One region of the Plantactinospora sp. B5E13 genome, then DNA from elsewhere that is predicted to be linked to it. Evidence: riboswitches for the same ligand, from Rfam matches in the RefSeq annotation. Region 1 holds a riboswitch; the other holds the start of a gene.
The links. A riboswitch is a leader RNA that binds a small molecule or an ion and turns the genes downstream of it on or off. The one in region 1 is predicted to bind thiamine pyrophosphate.
Positions count from the first base shown of each region.

Region 2: linked by a shared signal. The riboswitch ahead of thiE (thiamine phosphate synthase) and the one ahead of ABGB05_RS15545 (ECF transporter S component) in region 1 are both predicted to bind thiamine pyrophosphate.

Region 1 covers NZ_JBDPLT010000014.1:116,993-126,563, reverse strand. The annotation lists gene ABGB05_RS15550 (ABC transporter ATP-binding protein) at 1-1,379, opposite strand, end outside; gene ABGB05_RS15545 (ECF transporter S component) at 1,458-2,048, opposite strand; TPP riboswitch at 2,125-2,233, opposite strand; gene ABGB05_RS15540 (alpha/beta hydrolase) at 2,298-3,125, shown strand; gene ABGB05_RS15535 (SIS domain-containing protein) at 3,196-3,945, shown strand; gene ABGB05_RS15530 (DUF6328 family protein) at 4,261-4,773, shown strand; gene ABGB05_RS15525 (RNA polymerase sigma factor) at 5,192-5,785, shown strand; gene ABGB05_RS15520 (EAL domain-containing protein) at 5,782-7,728, shown strand; gene ABGB05_RS15515 (hypothetical protein) at 8,011-8,361, shown strand; gene ABGB05_RS15510 (serine hydrolase) at 8,458-9,378, shown strand; gene ABGB05_RS15505 (DinB family protein) at 9,525-9,571, shown strand, end outside.
Region 2 covers NZ_JBDPLT010000010.1:71,396-80,966, reverse strand. The annotation lists gene thiD (bifunctional hydroxymethylpyrimidine kinase/phosphomethylpyrimidine kinase) at 1-664, opposite strand, end outside; gene ABGB05_RS11965 (thiamine phosphate synthase) at 661-1,320, opposite strand; gene ABGB05_RS11960 (thiazole synthase) at 1,317-2,123, opposite strand; gene thiS (sulfur carrier protein ThiS) at 2,129-2,329, opposite strand; gene thiO (glycine oxidase ThiO) at 2,350-3,510, opposite strand; partial or broken gene thiE (thiamine phosphate synthase) at 3,645-4,262, opposite strand; TPP riboswitch at 4,257-4,365, opposite strand; gene ABGB05_RS11940 (ThuA domain-containing protein) at 4,857-9,571, shown strand, end outside.

The sequences.
Region 1 (9,571 bases):
GCGGCCACGAAGTCCGGGTCGTGGGTGACGGCGACGATGCCGTGTCCGGTGTCCCGCAGCCCGGCGAGCAGGTCGACGAGCTCCAGCCAGGTCCGTCGGTCCTGACCGAACGTCGGCTCGTCCAGGATCAGCAGCCGGGGCGCGGTGGCCAGCGCCGTCGCCACGCTCAGCCGCCGCGCCTGCCCACCCGAGAGGGTGTACGGGTTGGCGGCGGCCAACCGGTCCAGCCGGAGCCGGGCGAGCAGGTCGTCCACGATGGAGGTCACCTCGGCGTCGGGGCGACCGGCCCGGAGCGGGCCGAGCGCCAGTTCGGCCCGTACCGTGCCGGTGACGAACTGGTGCTCCGGGTTCTGGAAGACCGAACCGATCCGTTGCGCCAGCACCGGTGCCCGCCAGCGGTGCGGCGGGCGGCCCGCGTACCGGTCGGCCAGGGCCGGGGTGGTCCGCAGCGTGCCGGTGCCGGGGTCGAGCAGGCCGCCGAGGAGCAGCGCGAGGGTCGACTTGCCGGCTCCGTTCGGTCCGAGCACGGCGAGCGCCTCGCCGGTGCGTACGGTCAGGTCGGTCGGGGCCAGCCGCGGCGGCAGGCCGAGCCGTTCGGCGGCGAGCAGCACCGCCCCGGCCGCGGCGCCGGAGCGGCGTGGTGCCGGCGGCGGGCCGGGCACCCAGACCCCGGCGGCGGCCAGCTCGGCGCCGTGCGCGGCGAAGACCTCGGCGGGGGACCCGTCGGCCCGGATCCCGCCACCCGGCTCCAGGACGACCACCCGGTCGACCAGCGGCAGCGCCTCCGCCACCCGGTGCTCGACCAGGATCAGTGTGGTGTCGGCGTCCAACGCGGCGCCGATCGCGCCTCGGACCAGGGCGGCGCCGGCCGGATCGAGGTTGGCGGTCGGCTCGTCGAGCAGCAGCAGCCCCGGGCGTAGCGCCAGCACCCCGGCCAGGGCGAGCCGTTGCTGCTCACCGCCGGAGAGCGCGGCGGTCGGCCGGTCCACCGGGTACGGGAAACCGACCCGGTCCAGCGCCTCGGTGACCCGGGGCCAGATCTCCGCCGCCGGCACGCCCCGGTTCTCCAGGCCGAACGCCACGTCGTCCCCGGCCCGGGCCATCACCAGCTGGGTCTGCGGATCCTGGAAGACGATGCCGACCCGCTCCCGGGCCTTGCGTGGGTCCAGCCCGTCGATCTCGACGCTGCCGGTCTGCTCACCCGAGTCCTCGGCGAGCAGCCCGGCGAGCGCCGCCAGCAGGGTGCTCTTGCCGGCCCCGGAGGCGCCGAGCAGCAGGACCCGTTCGCCGTGCTCGATCCGCAGGTCGACGTCACGGACCGCCCAGGCCCGGCGCCCGGCGTGCCGCCAGCCGAAGCCGCGCAGCTCGACCGCGCTCACCAGGGCACCGTCCGTTGCGTCGTCGGGTCGACCGCGCTCACCGGGACACCGTCCGTTCCGCCGTCCGGTCGACCGGGCTCAGACCGCGGCCCGGTCCCGGCCGGCCGGGAAGCGGTCCAGTACGCCGGTCCGGGCCAGCGCCCGGGTCAGTGCCCAGCCGCCGGCACCCGCGATGATCAACGAGCTGACCACGGTGATCACGAAGAACGGCAGCCGGACCGAGGCGAAGTCGTACCCGGCGTAGTAGCGGATCTGGTCGAAGATCGCGGCGGCGAGCCCGGCCAGGGCGCCGGAGAGCACCGCGACCGGCAGCTGGAAGAAGCCGTAGCCGAAGACCAGGAAGGCCAGTTCGGCGCCGAGACCCTGGAAGAGACCCTGCAGGATGGCCATCGTGCCCCACTGGCTGCCGAGCAGCACCGAGACGAACGCGGCGAGGAACTCGCAGTACAGGGCCGCTCCAGGCCTGCGGATCACCAGGCCGCCGAGCACCCCGGGCAGCAGCCAGACGCCGTAGATGACCGCCTGGGCCGGCGGGAAGAAGGTGAAGGCCCCCTCGGTGGCGCCCCAGACCAGGTTCCAGGCCCAGAAGATGACGCCGAAGGCGACGGCGATGACCGAGGCGACGACGATGTCGACGGTGCGCCACCGTGTGCTGCCGGACTCTTTCATGTGTACTGCCTCCCAGTCGCTCGGCGATCCAGGGGCGGAACGCGCGTCACGGCCCGGGTCCCGGACCGTGACGCGGCTGGAGACGTGACCGAACTCCCTGCGCTGGCATTACCCAGATCAGGTTCGAGGGTCTGCGGGCGGGTCGGCCCACACTCTCAGCGCTGCGCGCTCCCCTGTCGGATGTGCGGTTGTTTCGCGAACGCTAGCACCGGATCCGTCTGCGCCGATAGCCACGACTAGGCTCGGGTCATGCGGATCACCGTCCGGGACCTCACCTTCGACCTGCACACCGGCGGGCCGGCGGACGGCGGGGCCGTCCTGCTGCTGCACGGCTTCCCGCAGCACGGTGGCGAATGGGACGACCTGCTGCCGACGCTGCACGCGGCCGGGCTGCGCACCCTCGTCCTGGACCAGCGGGGCTACTCGCCGCAGGCCCGGCCGACCGAGGTGTCGGCGTACCAGCTGCCCGAACTGGTCGCCGACGCGGTGGCGGTGCTCGACGCGCTCGACGTACCGTCGGCGCACGTGGTCGGGCACGACTGGGGTGCGGCGGTCGCCTGGCGGCTCGCCGCCGACCATCCGGACCGGGTCCGTACCCTGACCGCGGTCTCCGTACCGCATCCGGCCCCGTTCGGGGCCGCGATCGCGCAGGACCCGGACCAGCAGGCCCGCTCGACGTACATGCAGTTGTTCCGGCAGGCCGGCGAGGCGGAGCGGGTGCTGCTCGCGGACGACGCGGCGGCACTGCGCCGGATGCTCGGCGGGCTGCCCTCCGACCGGATCGAGCGGTACGTCGCCCCGATGCGCGAACCGGGCGCGCTGACCGCCGCGTTGAACTGGTACCGGGCGATGTCGACGGAGGCACTGGTCGGCACCGGGCCGGTGGCGGTGCCGACCACCTTCGTCTGGGGCGACACCGACATGGCGGTCGGCCCGGTCGCGGCCCGGAACTGCGCCGGGTTCGTCACCGGCGACTACCGCTTCGTGCCACTGACCGGGGTCGGGCACTGGGTTCCGGAGACGGCGGCGCAGGCGCTCGCCGACGCCGTACTGGCCCGGATCACCGACACGAGGTGAGTTTCCGGGCCGGGCGTGGCATCGTCGACACCGACGGATGATCAACGGTGGGGGCGAAGGGACGGGACCGGTGACACTGAGCGCCGAGGCTTACCTGGAGGTCGTGACCGGGCTGATGACCCGGGTCGCGACTGAGCAGCGGGACAACGTACGCCGGGCCGCCGACCTGGTCAGCGCGGCGCTGCGGGCCGGCGGGGTGGTGCACGCGTTCGGCACCGGCCACTCGGAGGCGCTCTCGATGGAGATCGCCGGCCGGGCCGGTGGACTGGTCCCGACGAACCGGATCGCCCTGCGTGACCTGGTGCTGTACGGCGGTGCGCCGGCCGACGTCCTCGGCCCGACCCTGGAGCGCGACCCCACGGTGGCCCGCCGGCTGCTGGAACTGGCTCCGGTCCAGCCGGCGGACATCTTCGTGATCGCCTCCAACTCGGGGGTGAACGGCACCATCGTCGAGTTCGCCGCCCTGGTGAAGGAGCGTGGGCACCCGCTGATCGCGATCACCTCGGCGGAGCACTCGGCCGGGGTGCCGTCCCGGCATCCGTCCGGTCGCCGACTCGGTGACCTCGCCGACGTGGTGCTGGACAACGGTGCCCCGTACGGCGACGCGACGCTACCGCTGCCCGGCGGCGGCGCGGTCGGCGCGGTCTCGTCGATCACCGCCGCGCTGCTCGCCCAGCAGATCACGGTCGAGGTGGTGGCCCGGCTGGTCGAGGCGGGGGAGACGCCGCCGGTCTACCTGTCGGCCAACATTCCCGCCGGGGACGAGCACAACAAGGTGCTGGAGGCCCGGTACGCGGGCCGGATCCGGCGCGGGGCGTGAGCGGGCGCCGGGTCCGACGTCACGGACCCGGCGCCCGAGGCCCGACACGACATGCGTGTGTGCGGCCGCTGGACTGGGCCGCGCTGGCCCTGTTCCGGCCGGATCTCGGTTCCTGAGCCGACAACCACCGTCGGCGAACCGGCAACCGCGGACCGAACCGCCCGCAGGAGCCGAACCGGCTACCACAGCCCGAACCGTCCGAAGGAGCCCAAACCGCGCGAACCGGCCTCGCGTTTCGGGTACGTCGATGCCGGGCACACTGCTCCGCACTTGATTCCGCCGGACGAACGCGGCGGTGGCAGCGGAGGTGGCCGGGTGAGCGTCGAAACCGAGAAGCAGCGCTGGCAGCGCAACTTCACCGACCTGCTCCAGGAACTGCGGGTGGCCCAGACCGGTGTCCAGATCCTCTTCGCCTTCCTGCTCACCCTGCCGTTCAGCAACGGTTTTCCCCGGGCCACCCAGTTCCAGAAGGACACCTACATCGTCGCGTTGATCGCCGCGGCCGCCGCGACCGCGCTGATCATCTCGCCGGTCGCCTTCCACCGGGCGCTCTTCCGGCAGGGGCGCAAGCCGGAACTGGTCCGGTTCGCGCACGCCGTGGCGACCGCCGGTCTGGCCTTCATGCTGATCGCGATGGTCAGCTCGGTCCTGCTGATCACGGACTTCGTCCTGCCCCGAGGGGTGGCCTTTGTGCTCAGCGGGTTGACCGGGGCCTGGTTCCTGACCTTCTGGGTCGCGTTGCCGTGGCTGCGACGCAACTGGGGTGAGCCCGACGACGAGGACGGCGACGACGAGTTTCCCGGCCGCGACGAGGTGGTCGGGGCCTGAGCCGGCCGCCCGCCGCGCCGACCCCCCGGTGTGGGGGTCTGTCGATGGAGGTGACGAGCCGGATTCGCCTGCCTGACAACGCGGGCCGGGGCCGGTAACATCCCGGAACAGAAAAGTACTACTCTCCGCGATCCATACTGGACAGTACCTATGCTCGTATGATCTGGTTTTCTCCATTGACCGATCATCCGAGGTGTCGCAGGTGGACGTCGTCTATTTGATCATCGTCATCCTGACCTCCGCGCGTCGCCGCCGACATCCCCGTCATTGACGGAGAGTTATACGCGGAACCACACCTATGGAGGCGAGAGGCGAGAATGGATCACCTGCAGGGGGGGTTGTCGACCGGGGAACCGGCGGCAGCTGTAGCGGGCCCGATCGGGGGAGCGGGGCTCGGACCAGATGGGGGCGGGACGGCGTGAGGGGGGACGGCGGCAAGGCGGCGGTACGGGTCGACACCCGGTTGGGGGACCGGGGCGAGGTCGACCTGGACGCCAGCTTCGAGGAGTTCTGCCAACAGAACTTCGTACTGGTCGAGCGTTTCCTGCTCCACCAGTGTCCGGATCCGGGCGTGGTCGAGGACGCCGTACTGGAGGCGTTTGTCGCCGCCCGGGCCGAGTGGCACGAGATCCGTGGCTACCGCAAGCCGCTGGCCTGGGTGGTGCAGACCGCCCGGCACCGGCTGCTGATCGTCCGGCGGCGCGGCGCGGCGGAACCGGGGGAGACGGTGGAGCCCGGTGGGCCGGGTACGCCGCCGGCCGGAGCGTCGGACGAGCCACCCGACGGCTCGGCCGCCGTGGCGCGGGAAGTGCTCCGGGGGTGGCTGCGACAGTTGCCGCCGCGCCAGGCGGAGGTTCTCGCACTGGCTCTCGACGGCTGGTCCGACCACGAGATCGCCCGGGTGCTCGGTGTCGCGTACCGCACCGCCCGCGGTTACCGGCGGCAGGCCCGGCGCCGGCTCCGGGAGGTCGCCGAGCGGACGGGGCACGCCGAGGGCGACGGGCGGTCGTGAACCTCGACGAGGTTCTCGCCCTGGCCGGCGATCGTGGCCTCAGCGAACTGGAACGGGCCCGGGCCCGCCGGGCGACCCGGCGGGTCCAGCAGGAGTACCAACGTGCCGAGTCTGTCGGGATCGACCCGATCAGCGATGTCGACGTACGCGATCCGCTGGCCGACGATGTCGACGAGGCGGCCCGGATCAGCCGGGCCGCCCAGTTGGCCAAGCTGGGCAGCCTGTGGTGGAACCGGTCCGACGGCGAACTGCGCTGGTCGGACGAGATGTCGCTGGTCTTCGGCTATGCGCCGGGCACGGTTCGACCGTCGGTGGGCCTGCTCGCCCGGCTGATCCATCCGGACGACCTCGCGGACGCCCGCCGGACCGTCGAGAGCGCCTGGCGGACCGAGACGGCCCGCGAGACGACCTTCCGGGTGGTCCGGCCGGACAAGGTCATCCGGTACGTCTCCGTGCTGGTCGAGATCGTCGTCGACCAGCGGAACCGCCCGTCCGGGATCGTCGCCATCGGGCAGGACGTCACCGAGGCGGAGCTGGCCCGGCAGGAGCGTGTCCGGCTGGCCCGACGTCGGGAGACCGTACGGACCGAACTGACCGCTCGGGACCCGGGCGACGAACCGCTCAGCCGGCCACGGTTCGTCGAGGAGATCGACGCCGCCCGGCGGGCCGGCCCGGGCGTACTGCTGGTGGTGGCCGTCGCCCCGGTCGGCCCGGTCCGGGCCGGAGCCCGATCGGGTTATCCCGACACCAGTGGGGTCCACCCGGTGCACCCCGACCTCGCCGGTGGTGACGACCACGACCGGCTGGACGCCGCCGTCGGCGCGGTGGTGCGGCGGGCGATCCGTCGCGGTGACCTCTGCGGCCGTACCGCGCCCGGCGAGTTCGGGGTGTTGATGCACCGGACCACGCTCGGGGCGGCCAGGGCGGTCGCCGAGGCGGTGGTCGCGGGGATTCGCCACCAGTCCTTCCTGCTCGGCCGCAACCGGCTGCGTCTGCACGCCTGGGCCGGTCTGATCCGCTATCCGGGCCGGCACGGGAGTCGGGCCCTGGACGTGCTGCTCGACGCCGAGGCCGCCTGGCGGTTGGCCCGGGTGGCCGGGGTCGACTGCGTCGCACCCGGAGAGGCGGCCGGCGGGACGGAGCGGACGGCGGGCGCCGCGCCGGTGCCACCACCTGTACACCGGTTCACCCTGCACACCCGGCCGATCCTCGACCTGCGGCTGAACCAGATCACCCGGCAGGAGATCCTGCTCCGGCTCGTCGACGAGGGTGCCGCGCGCCACCGGAAGGCGGGGCCGGCCGGGACCGCGCGACCGGTTGACGAGGCGATCCCACCACTGGACCGCTGGGTTGTCGACCATGCCGTCGAGCTGGTCGCCCGGGGCGCCCGTACCTCGCACTACCAGGTGAGTCTCTCCGACCAGTCGCCGGGCGACCCGGAACTGCTGGAGCATCTGCAACAGCAGCTGCGACGGCACGACGTCGACCCCGCCCAGTTCACCTTCGTGATCAGCGAGGCGGCGCTGACCGGAGACCTGACCAGCGCGGTGGACTTCGCGCACGGCCTGCGGCAACTCGGCTGTCAACTCGCTCTCGACGACTTCGATCCGGGACGTGCCGACGTCGACGCGCTCACGTACCTTCCGGTGGACCTGGTCCGGCTCGACGGCGAACTGACCTCCGGGCTCCACCTCTCCCGGCCGCACCGGCGGGCCGTACGGTCGGTCGTCGAGACCTGTCGGGAGTTGGGCATCCGGACGGCGGCCCAGCAGGTCCGGGAGCCGGCCATCCGGGACCTGCTCCGGGACTACGGGGTCGATTTCGCCCAGGGGTACCTGGTCGGCCGGCCCAAGCCGGTCACCGGCCCGCACCGGACGTCGTCCGCGGGCGGCGGCCCGGTCCGGCCCGATCCGGCGGTACGACCGTCGGCTGTGCCGTGGTGAACCTCGATCCCGACGAGTGGTCGACGTCATGCAACGTGGCGGGCCCCCATCGTCGTACCAGGGGTGTGACGGACCACCAGGCACGGCGGGGAGTGGGTACCGGCCCGGACACGGCGTCGCCGCAGCGGGGGCGGGGGACCGGCCGGGAGCAGTCCGGTCACGAAGAGTCATATTGTCGGTGCGGTGAGTACGTCGGCCGCCGTGGACGGCCCGTCTGGCGACACGCTCCGGACGGCCCTGCCGGCCTCCGGTCAACTAAGCCCGGGATGGCGGGAGGGCGGCTTGCCGTCGGAGGTGCCACCCTGGCCGTGGTCGCAGGCGGACTGCCCGGCGTACCGGGACGCGGACTGCCCCGCCCGGCGGCATCGCCGGAATGCCATGCAACGCCGCTACCAGCACGAATCGTCACAGGAGGCCGCGATGCACGTCGTCGAGGCGTGCCAGACGGGATGGGTGGTGCGCGCGCTGGACGACGTACGTCGGGTGGTCCGCACCTGCTTCCGGTACACGGCCTGGGGCGGCACCGTCTCGTTCGCCGTGCTCGACGACGGCCGGATGCGGGCCGAGGAGGGCCTGCTGGTGCGGGGACGATCGAGCTTCCCGGCGCACCCGAACGGTTCACCCTCTTTCTGACCGTACGTCGGGGTGATTTACTCTCGACGCTGAACGTGCCGGGTCCCATGGACGGGTGGCAGGTGTACGAGACGGCGGAGAAGTTGGTGGATCTTCTTGGCTAGCCGGTCGCGGCGGCGAGGTGTCGGTCGTAGGGAAATCCTTCTCTCGGGTGCCACGGCGCTACTGGGAGTCGGTGTTGTCGGTAGCGGGCTGACCCGGTGGTGGGAGGACGGCGCCAGCGGTACGTCCGGGCCGCCGCTCCCGCCACCGACCCCGCCCACCCCGACTCCCGACTATCGGGGCATCGCCCGATCGAAGATCGAGAAGTACCTGCGGGACGCGGGCGACCGGGTCACCGTCGCGGCACGCGACCAGGTGACCGGCCTGGAGGTCACGGTCGGCAACCGGCGCTTCCAGACCGCCAGCATCGTCAAGGTCGACATTCTTGCCGCGTTGCTGCTGCGCCGTCAGGAGCAGGACCGGGCGTTGACCCGGTCCGAGCGGCAACTCGCCCGCGCGATGATCACGCTCAGCGACAACAACGCCACGACCGGTTTGTATCAGGCCATCGGCTACCGTACCGGGCTCACCGCGGCGAACAAGACCCTCGGCCTGAAGGAGACGAAGCCGAACGCGAGTTGGGGGATGACCACCACCACCGCGGCCGACCAGCTCCGGCTGTTGAAGGCGATCATGGATCCGGAGGGTCCGCTGACCGAGGAGAGCCGCAGCTACCTGCTCGACCTGATGGGGGACGTCGACGAGACCCAGGACTGGGGGATCACCGCGGCCGCCACCGAGGACGCCACGGCGAGCTACGTCAAGAACGGCTGGGACACCATCGACGTCGACAACGGGCTCTGGCAGGTCAACAGCATCGGCCGGATCACCGAACCGGACCGGGACTGGCTGGTCGTCGTACTCTCCGGTCACCACAAGAGCCAGCAGAACGGCATCAAGCTGGTGGAACGGGTGGCGAAGTACACCCTGAACCAGTTGCGGGCCATCCCGGCACCCGAGGACTCCACGCACTGAACCGCCGCCGGAGCGGCCGGCTGCTCCGCCTGCCCGTTTGGGCGCCGTCGGGCTGGCTGTTTCGGCCGCGCCGCCTGCGTGGCGTGGGTCGGTGATGGCGTGGGTCGGTGACGGCGTAGGTCAGACCCGGTGGCAGGCTGCTTGTCATGATGGAATCGGATCCGAAGGCGGACCTGCACCTTTACCTCCAGGG
Region 2 (9,571 bases), on a different contig from region 1:
CGATCGCGGCCGAGAAGGAACAGCCGGTGCCGTGGGTGTTCCGGGTCGGCACCCACGGTCCACGCAGCAGCCGTACCCCGGCGCCGGTCCAGAGCGCGTCGACCGCGCTCTCCGGGACGGCGTCCGCGCCGGTCGCCTCCGCGTCCCCGCCGGTCACCACCACGTACCGGGTGCCCCGGTCGGCGAGCTGCCGGGCCGCCTCCGCCATCTCGTCCGGGGTCCGGACCGGCCAGCCGAGCAGCGCCGAGGCCTCCGCCCGGTTCGGCGTCGCGACCAGGGCGTACGGCAGCAGCCGGGCGACCGCCTCCGCCGCGCCGAGCCGGTGTCCACTGGTCGAGACGAGCACCGGGTCGACGACCAGGTTCGGCAGCAGGCCGGCGCGGGCCGCCTCCGCCACCGCCTCGGCAACCGCCGCGCCGCCGAGCATGCCGGTCTTCACCGCCAGCGGCGGCAGGTCCTCGACGACGGCGGTCAGCTGCTCGGTCACCATCTCGGCGGAGACCGGGGAAACGGCGCGGACCGCCCGGGTGTTCTGCGCGGTGATCGCGGTCAGCACCGAGGTGCCGTAGACCCCGAGCGCCGCGAAGACCTTTAGGTCGGCCTGGATGCCGGCGCCCGCGCCGGAGTCCGAGCCGGCCACGGTCAGCGCCACCGGCGGGGTCACCGGATGCCTCCGCCGACGCCCGCCGGTGCCGGCGGGGCGTCCGGGGTCTGGTCCGCCACCCCGGCCCCGGCCGCCGCGCACAGGGCGTCGACCACGTCCGCCGGGTCGTCGGCGCGCATCACCGCGCCCATCACCGCCACCCCGACCGCCCCGGCGGCCAGGCAGTCGGCGACCTGTCCGGGGGTGCCGACACCGCCGAGGGCGAGCGCCGGCACCGGGGTACGGGCGACCAGCCGGGCCAGTCCGGCCGGGGTCAGCGGCGGACCGTGGCCGGGCTTGGACGGGGTGGGGAAAACCGGCGACAGCGTGACGTAGTCCTCGGCGGAGAGACGCCGCAGCTCGGTCTCGTCGTGGCACGAGCGGCCGACCAGGCGCACCTCCGACGGCGGGTACGGCCCGGCGGCGGTCAGGTGCACCGCGTCGCCGCCGAGCGGGTCCGGGCCGGCGACCAGCAGTGTGCCGCCGACCGGGGCGAGCACCGCCCGCAACCGGTCAGCCAGGGTGCGCCGCTCGGTGTACGGCAGGTCCCGCTCGCGCAGCAGCACCCAGCGGGCACCGCCGTCGACCGCGTCCCGGATCACCTCGGGCAGTGGCCGGCGCGCCTGGCGGCGGTCGGTCACCACCACGACTCCACTCGGGACGCTGGTGCCGGTCACAGGTCGGGCCGCCCGTCGTCCGGGGTGGAGGCCAGGGCGTGGAACCGGCGCGGAATCCGACCGGCTCCGGCCGCCAGCCGGCCGGCCTCGACGGCGTGCCGCATCGCGGTGGCCATCCGTACCGGGTCGGCGGCCCGGGTCACCGCGCTGGCCAGCAGCACCCCGTCGCAGCCGAGTTCCATCGCCAGCGCGGCGTCGGAGGCGGTGCCGATGCCGGCGTCCAGGATCACCGGTACGTCGACGGCCTGCCGGAGCAGCCGGATCTGGTGCGGGTTGCCGATGCCGAGGCCGGAGCCGATCGGCGCGCCGGCCGGCATCACCGCGGCGCAGCCGAGGTCGGCGAGCCGCCGGGCCAGCACCGGGTCGTCGGTGGTGTACGGCAGCACGGTGAAGCCGTCGGCGACCAGCTGTTCGGCGGCGGCGACCAGTTCGACCGCGTCCGGCAGCAGGGTGCGCTCGTCGCCGATCACCTCGAGTTTGACCCAGGTGGTGTCGAACGCCTCCCGGGCCAGGTGCGCCGTGGTCACCGCCTCGGCGGCGGTACGACAGCCGGCGGTGTTCGGCAGCAGCCGTACCCCGCACCGGCCGAGTACGTCGAGCAGCCCGCCGCCCATCGTCGCGCCGCTGTCGATCCGGCGCAGTGCGACGGTGACCAGTTGGCTGCCGCTGGCCCGGATCGCCTGCTCCAGCGCGTACGGGCTGCTGGCCCCGCCGGTGCCGAGGATGAGCCGGGACCGGAACGTCTCGCCGCCGAGCCGGAACTCGTCGGTGGCGGTCTCTCCAGGTGTGGCCAGGGTCGTCATCCCGGTCACCCGCCCTGGGCCGCGGTCAGCACCTCGACCCGGTCCCCGTCCCGCAGGGTCCACGTCGGCCAGCCGGTACGCGGCACCACCTCGCCGTTGACCGCCACCGCCACGCCCTGGCTCTGCGGGGTGAGTTCGGTGACCAGGTCGGCCAGGGTCTTCTCGCCGGGCAGCCGGTGCCCGACTCCGTTGACGGTCAGTTCCATGTTTCCTCCCGGCTCTGGGACTACTCGGTATCGGGTCGCCCACCAGGGCCGACCCGGTCAGGGCCGATGCCGGCACGTCCGGACCGGCCGGGGTTCGGCGGGCCGAACCGGTCCGGGGCGAACGGGGCGAGCAGTGGATCGGGCACCCCGGTCACCAGCAGGTCGGCGACCAGGTCGGCGGTGAGCGGGGTGAGGACGATGCCGTGCCGGTAGTGGCCGCCGGCCACCAGCACCTCCGGCCGGCCGGGCAGCGGCCCGATCAGCGGCGCGTTGTCCGGGGTGCCGGGGCGCAGCCCGGCCCGCGCCTCCACCAGGTGGTACTCGCCCAGTTCCGGCAGCAGGTCGGTGGCGGCGCGGAGCAGTTCCAGCACGCCGGAGGCGGTGACGTCGAGGTCGCCGCGTTCCTCGACGGTCGCCCCGACCACCACCTCGCCGTCGTGGCGGGGCACCAGGTAGACGTCGCGTCCGTCGACGTACCCGTTGATGACGTGCCGGAAGCCGGGCGCCGCGCCGCCGGGCGCCCGCAGCCGCAGGACCTGGCCCTTCACCGGTCGGACCGGCAGGCCGGTGAGCTGGGCGGTACCGCAGCCGGCGGCGACCACCACCCGGGCCCCGGCCGCGGTCACCTCGTCGAGGCTGCCGACCGGTCGGGGCAGCACCGTCGCCCCGGCGGCGGCGACCGCGACCCGCAGCGCGGCCACCAGCCGGCGGGGATCCACCTGGTGGTCGCCGGGCGCGTAGGCGCCGCCGCGCAACCGGGTCGCCAGCAGCGGCTCGCGGTCCCGCAGTTCGGCCGGCCGCAGCGGGGTGATCGGCAGGCCGAGTTCCCGCTGGTACGCCCAGAGCCGTTCCGCCTCGGCCAGGTCGTCGGCGGTGACCGCGACCGAGAGGGTGCCCTCGGTGCGGTAGCCGAGGTCGAGGCCGGTCCGTTCGGTCAACCGGGCGGCGAAGTCGGGCCAGCCGGCCGCCGAGGCGACCAGCAGCCGGGTCAGCGCCCGCTCGCCGAAGTGCGCCTCGGAGACCGGGGCGAGCATGCCGGCGGCGACGTCGGCGGCACCCGAGCCGGGGTCCGGGTCGTGGACGGTGACCCGCATGCCCCGCTCGGCACACCGCCAGGCGGTGGCCAGCCCGATCGGGCCGGCACCGATCACCACGACGTCGGGAGAGCCGCCGGTCAGCATGTCGCCACTCCGGTGGAGTGCGCGTCGGCGCCTCCCCCGGGTGGCGAATGTCGGTCGGCTCCGGCCGCTGGCCCGGCGGCCGGCTCCGGCGGGACGGCGGCCGGCAGCGTCGGCTCAGTCGGCAGCGGCGCACGCAGGGCGGCGAGCAGTTCGGCGGTGGCCCGGGCCGGGTCGACGGCGACGGAGAGCGCACCGACCACCGCCACCCCGTACGCCCCGGCGGCGCGCAGCGCCGGCACCTGGGCGGCGGTGATGCCACCGATCGCGATCACCGGGACCGGTACCACCGAGGCGACCCGGCGGATCCCGGCCGGTCCGATCGCGTTCGGCAGCCCGTCCTTGGTACGGGTCGGGTAACACGGGCCGACCCCGAGATAGGTGGCCCCGGCGGCGACGGCGGCGAGACCGGTCTGCGGGTCCCGGGCGGTCGCGCCGAGTACGGCCGTCGGACCGAGCACCCGCCGGGCGGCGTCGACCGGCAGGTCCAGGGCGCCGACGTGCCCGCCGTCGGCGCCGACCGCGAGCGCCACGTGCAGTCGGTCGTTGACCAGGCAGGTCGCTCCGGACCGGGCGCACCACGCGGAAATCTCTCGGGCCAGCTCGTACGCGGTCCGGTCGTCGACGCTGTCCTCGACCCTGATCTGCACGACCAGCTCCGGGCCAGCTACGGAGAGTGCCGCCCGAACCGTCGAGAGTGGATCCCGACCGGGCCGGGTGTCGGTGATGAGGTGGAGTCGACCGAGAGACGACATGGCAACGCTCCTCCCTGCGCCGGCATTACCCGGATCAGGTTCGACGGTCGGGGGCTTCAGCCCCCCTCTCAGCCCGGTGCACCGGGCTCCCGTGGGTTACTTGCCGGCGACGATACGCGCTTCGTCACGCTGACGTAAAGCCCCGTGACCCAACGCACATCCACCGCGACCAATCGACAGACCCGGATGCATGGCCGCGACCAGCGTCGATGCCGGGGCGGACCCGACATCCGGAGCGTCGACTTGGACCGTCCTATCCGGTAAGTCGCACGCCGTTACTCAACCGTTACCCGAATTAACCTCGCGGTCGTATTCCGGTACCCCCGGTACCCGCCCTAATTTGTTCAATGACAAGGCAGAATCCGGCCGGTCGGGGCCTCGGCGGGCCACGGTCGGCCCCGCACCCCGAGGCGGACCTTCGGCGAGCCGTACCCGGGATCCCCCGCTGTCCTCATCGGACGAAGGAGATCCTTCGTGGCAGTCCCGCGCCGCGTCCGCGGCACCCCCACCACTGACCGTGCATCCGGCCACCGTCGCAACCCCCTCACCCGCGCCCTGCTCGGCACCGCCGCCGCGGTGGCGCTGACCAGCACCATGCTGGTCGGCAGCCCGGCCTCGGCCGCACCGGCCGGGCAGCCACTCGCCGCACCGGCCCAGGCCCAGGCCCAGGCGGAGCCCTTCTCCGTGCTGGTCTTCTCCAAGACCGCGGGTTTCCGGCACGACTCCATCCCGGCGGGCATCGCCGCCATCCGGCAACTCGGCACGGAGCACGGCTTCACCGTCGACGCGACCGAGGACGCCGGTGCCTTCACCGACGAGAACCTGGCCCGCTACCAGGCGGTCGTCTGGCTCTCCACCACCGGCGACGTACTCGACGCCAACCAGCAGGCGGCGTTCGAGCGGTACATCCGGGCCGGCGGCGGCTACGCCGGCGTGCACGCCGCCTCGGACACCGAGTACGACTGGCCCTGGTACGGCGACCTGGTCGGCGCGTACTTCGCGTCCCACCCGGCGAACCAGCAGGCCACCATCAAGGTCGAGGACCACGCGCACGAGTCCACGAAGTCGTTGCCGGACCAGTGGTCCCGGTACGACGAGTGGTACAACTTCCGAGAGAACCCGCGCGCCGACGTACACGTGCTGGCCTCGCTGGACGAGACCAGCTACTCCCCCGGCGCCGGGGCGATGGGGCAGGACCACCCGTTCGCCTGGTGCCAGGACTACGACGGCGGGCGGGCCTGGTACACGGCGGGTGGGCACACCCAGCAGTCGTACGCCGAACCGGAGTTCCTGGCCCACCTGCTCGGCGGCATCCAGACCGCGGCCGGCGTGGTCGACGCCGACTGCGCCGCCTCGCTGACCAGCAGCTTCGAGAAGGTGACGCTGGACAGCAACACCAGCAACCCGATGGAACTGGACGTGGCGCCGGACGGCCGGGTCTTCTACGTCGAGCGGGACGGTCGGGTCCAGATCGTCAAGCCGGACACCGGCACCACGGTCACCGCCATCGACCTCGACGTCTTCACCGGCAACGAGGACGGCCTGATCGGCATCCGCCTCGACCCGGACTTCGCCACCAACCGGTGGGTGTACCTGTACTACGCACCCAACGACGGCACCCCACACAACTTCCTCTCCCGGTTCACGGTCGTCGGTGACACCCTCGACCCGGCCAGCGAGAAGGTCGTGCTGACCGTCGACACCCAGCGCAACACCTGCTGCCACGCGGGCGGCAGCATGACCTTCGACAGCGCGGGCAACCTCTACCTGGCGACCGGGGACAACACCAACCCGTTCGAGTCGAACGGCTACAGCCCGCTCGACGAGCGGCCCGGCCGGCAGGACTACGACGCCCAACGCACCTCCGGCAACACCAACGACCTGCGCGGCAAGGTGCTCCGGATCCACCCGGAGGACGACGGGACGTACACCGTCCCGGAGGGCAACCTGTTCCCGCCGGGCACGGAGAAGACCCGACCGGAGATCTTCGCGATGGGCTTCCGGAACCCGTTCCGGATCGGCGTCGACCCCGGCACCGACACGCTCTACGTCGCGGACTACGGCCCGGACGCCGGCTCGGCGAACCCGGACCGTGGGCCGGGCAACACCGTCGAGTGGAACATCGTCGGGCAGGCCGGCAACTACGGCTGGCCGTACTGCGTCGGCGCCAACGCCGCCTACCGGGAGTTCACCTTCCCGTCCGGGCCGGCCGGTGCCGCGTACGACTGTGCCGCACCGGTGAACAACTCGCCGAACAACACCGGTCTGACCAACCTGCCGCCGGCGATCCCGGCCACCGTGGACTACGACTACAACGGCAACCCGGAGTTCCCGGAGCTGGGCGGCGGCGGGGCGCCGATGGGTGGACCGGTCTACCGGTACGACCCGGAGAACCCCTCCGACCGCAAGTGGCCGGCGTACTTCGACGGCAAGGCGATGGTCGGCGAGTGGAACCAGAACAAGATGTACACCTTCCAGGTCAGCCAGGACGGCCGGTCGCTTGTGGACATCAACCAGCTGCTCGCCGGGATGACCTTCGTCCGGCCGATGGACTTCGAGTTCGGGCCGGACGGCGCGTTGTACCTGATCGAGTGGGGCAGCGGGTTCGGCGGCAACAACGACAACTCGGGGGTCTACCGGATCGACTACATCGCCGGTGACCGGGCCCCGATCGCGGTCGCCGAGGGTACGCCCACCTCCGGCCCGTCGCCGCTCACCGTGGCCTTCAGCAGCGAGGGCTCCCGAGACCCGGACGGCGGACCGCTCACGTACGCCTGGACGTTCGGGGACGGCGGCAGCTCGACCGAGGCCAACCCGACGCACACGTACGCCGCACCGGGCAACTACAACGCGCAGCTCACCGTCACCAACGACGGCGGCCGGACCGCGGTGGCGAACGTGCCGATCACGGTCGGCAACACCGCCCCGACGGTGACCATCGAGTTTCCGCCGGAGGGTGGCTTCTTCTACTGGGGCGACCAGGTCCGGTACACGGTCACGGTGACCGACCCGGAAGAGGAAACGATCGACTGCGACCGGGTGAAGCTGCAGTACTACCTGGGTCACGACGAGCACGCCCACCCGCTCGACGAGTACACCGGCTGCACGGGCCTGGTGCAGACCTCGCTCGCCGCCGGGCACGGCGAGGACGCCGACATCTTCGCGGTCTTCGAGGCGACGTACACCGACGGCGGCGGCGCCGGCGGCTCCAACGCGCTGACCGGCCGGGCGATCGAGGTGTTGCAGCCGAAGCGGAAGCAGGCGGAGTACTTCGCCGCCACCGGCCGCGCTCCCGGCGGGGTCGGCACCGGTGACCCCGGGGTGCAGAGCCAGGAGACCAGCGACCCGCAGGGCGGTTTCCAGAACATCGCCTTCATCGAGGACGGCGACTACTGGACGTTCGACCCGGCGAACCTGACCGGCATCGACGCGCTCCGGTTCCGGGCCTCCTCGGCCGGCGGCGGCGCGCAGATCGAGGTACGGGCCGGCGCGGCCGACGGTCCGCTGCTGACCACCGCCACCGTGCCGGACACCGGGGGCTGGCAGACCTGGGTCGACGCCACGGCACAACTGGCCACCCCGAGCACGGTGAGCGGACCGCTGTTCTTCGTGGCGAAGAACCCGGTCGGCTCGACCGGCACCGGCGCGATCCTCAACGTCAACTGGGTCGACTTCGTCGGCCGGGGCGTCACCGAGAACGCGCCTCCGGTGGTGTCGGTCAGCGCCGACCCGAGCACCGGCATCGCGCCGGTCCGGGTGGAGTTCGACGGCACCGCCACCGACGCCGAGGGCGACGACCTGACGTACGCCTGGGACTTCGGGGACGGCGGCACGGCGGACACCCTCGACGCGGCGCACACGTACACCGTGGCGGGGAACTTCGTGGCGACCCTGACCGTGACCGACGCCCGGGGCGCGCAGGCCTCCGCGTACGTCCCGGTCCGGGTGCAGGCACCGAACACCTCCTGCCTCGGGGCCCGCTCGGACGACTTCTCCGGCACCGAGCTGGACAAGTCGCGCTGGTCGACGGTGGTCCGGGAGAACCAGCTGTACGCGGTCCGGGACGGCAACCTGGCGCTGCCGACCTCGGTCGGCGACCTGTACGGCAGCCGTAACGACGCCACGAACCTGGTGCTGCAACCGGCGCCGGACGGCAGTTGGCAGGCCACCACCCGGGTCACCCTGGCCGTGGCGGCGAACTACCAGCAGGCCGGTCTGATCGTCTACGGCGACGACGACAACTACGCCAAGCTGGATCTGCTCTACAACGGCAGCCGGCGGATCGAGTTCATCCGGGAAACCGCCGGTACGCCGCGCAACGAGTCGGGCGACTCGGCGGCGGCACCGGCCGGTGACTCGGTCTACCTGCGGTTGACCAGCGACGGGACGAACCTGACCGCGGCGTTCTCGGCCGACGGGCAGACCTTCACCCCGGTCGGGCAGTCGGCCGCGCTGGCCGGCATCACCGAGCCGAAGGTGGGGCTGTTCGCCCTGAACGGCGGCACCGAGGCGCCGGTGGTCGACGCCGAGTTCGACCTGTTCCAGTTCTCGCCGGACGCCCCGGCCGGTCCGGTCACCCCGTCCGACGAGTTCACCGGCGACACGCTCGACCGGTGCCGGTGGGACGGCATCGTCCGGGAGGACCCGGCGGCGTACCGGGTCGCCGACGGCGCGCTGCACGTCGACGTGCCGAACGGTGACATCTACGGCACCGGCAACACCGACCCGACGAACTTCGTGCTGCAGACCGCGCCGGAAGGCGACTGGACCGTGCAGACGAAGGTCGACGGCAGCCTCTTCACCGAGCAGTACCAGCAGGCCGGCCTGATCGTGTACGGCGACGACGACAACTACCTGAAGTTCGACTTCATCGTCGACAACCAGGTGGGTCAGCCGTTGTCCCGGCGAATCGAGTTCCGCAGCGAGGTCGGCGGTACGGTGCAGAACCCGCAGCCGGAGGCGGCCGGCCTGGAGTCCTCGGTCTGGCACCTGCGGGTGGCGAAGGTCGGGGACACGTACACGGCGGCGTACTCGGCCGACGGTACGACCTGGTCGGAGCTGGCTCCGCTGACCAGCACCGCGGTCGGTGACACGCCGAAGGTGGGTCTGTTCAGCCTCGGTGGCGCGCAGACCGAGTCGAAGACCGTCTCGTTCGACTACTTCCGGCTCAGCACGGAGGTGGCCGACGAGGTCGCGCCGGTGACCACCGCCGAGGTGTCGGGGACCCCGACCGCCGGCTGGTACCCCGGTCCGGTCACGGTCACCCTCGCCGCCAGCGACAACAGCGGTGGCAGCGGGGTGGCGGAAAC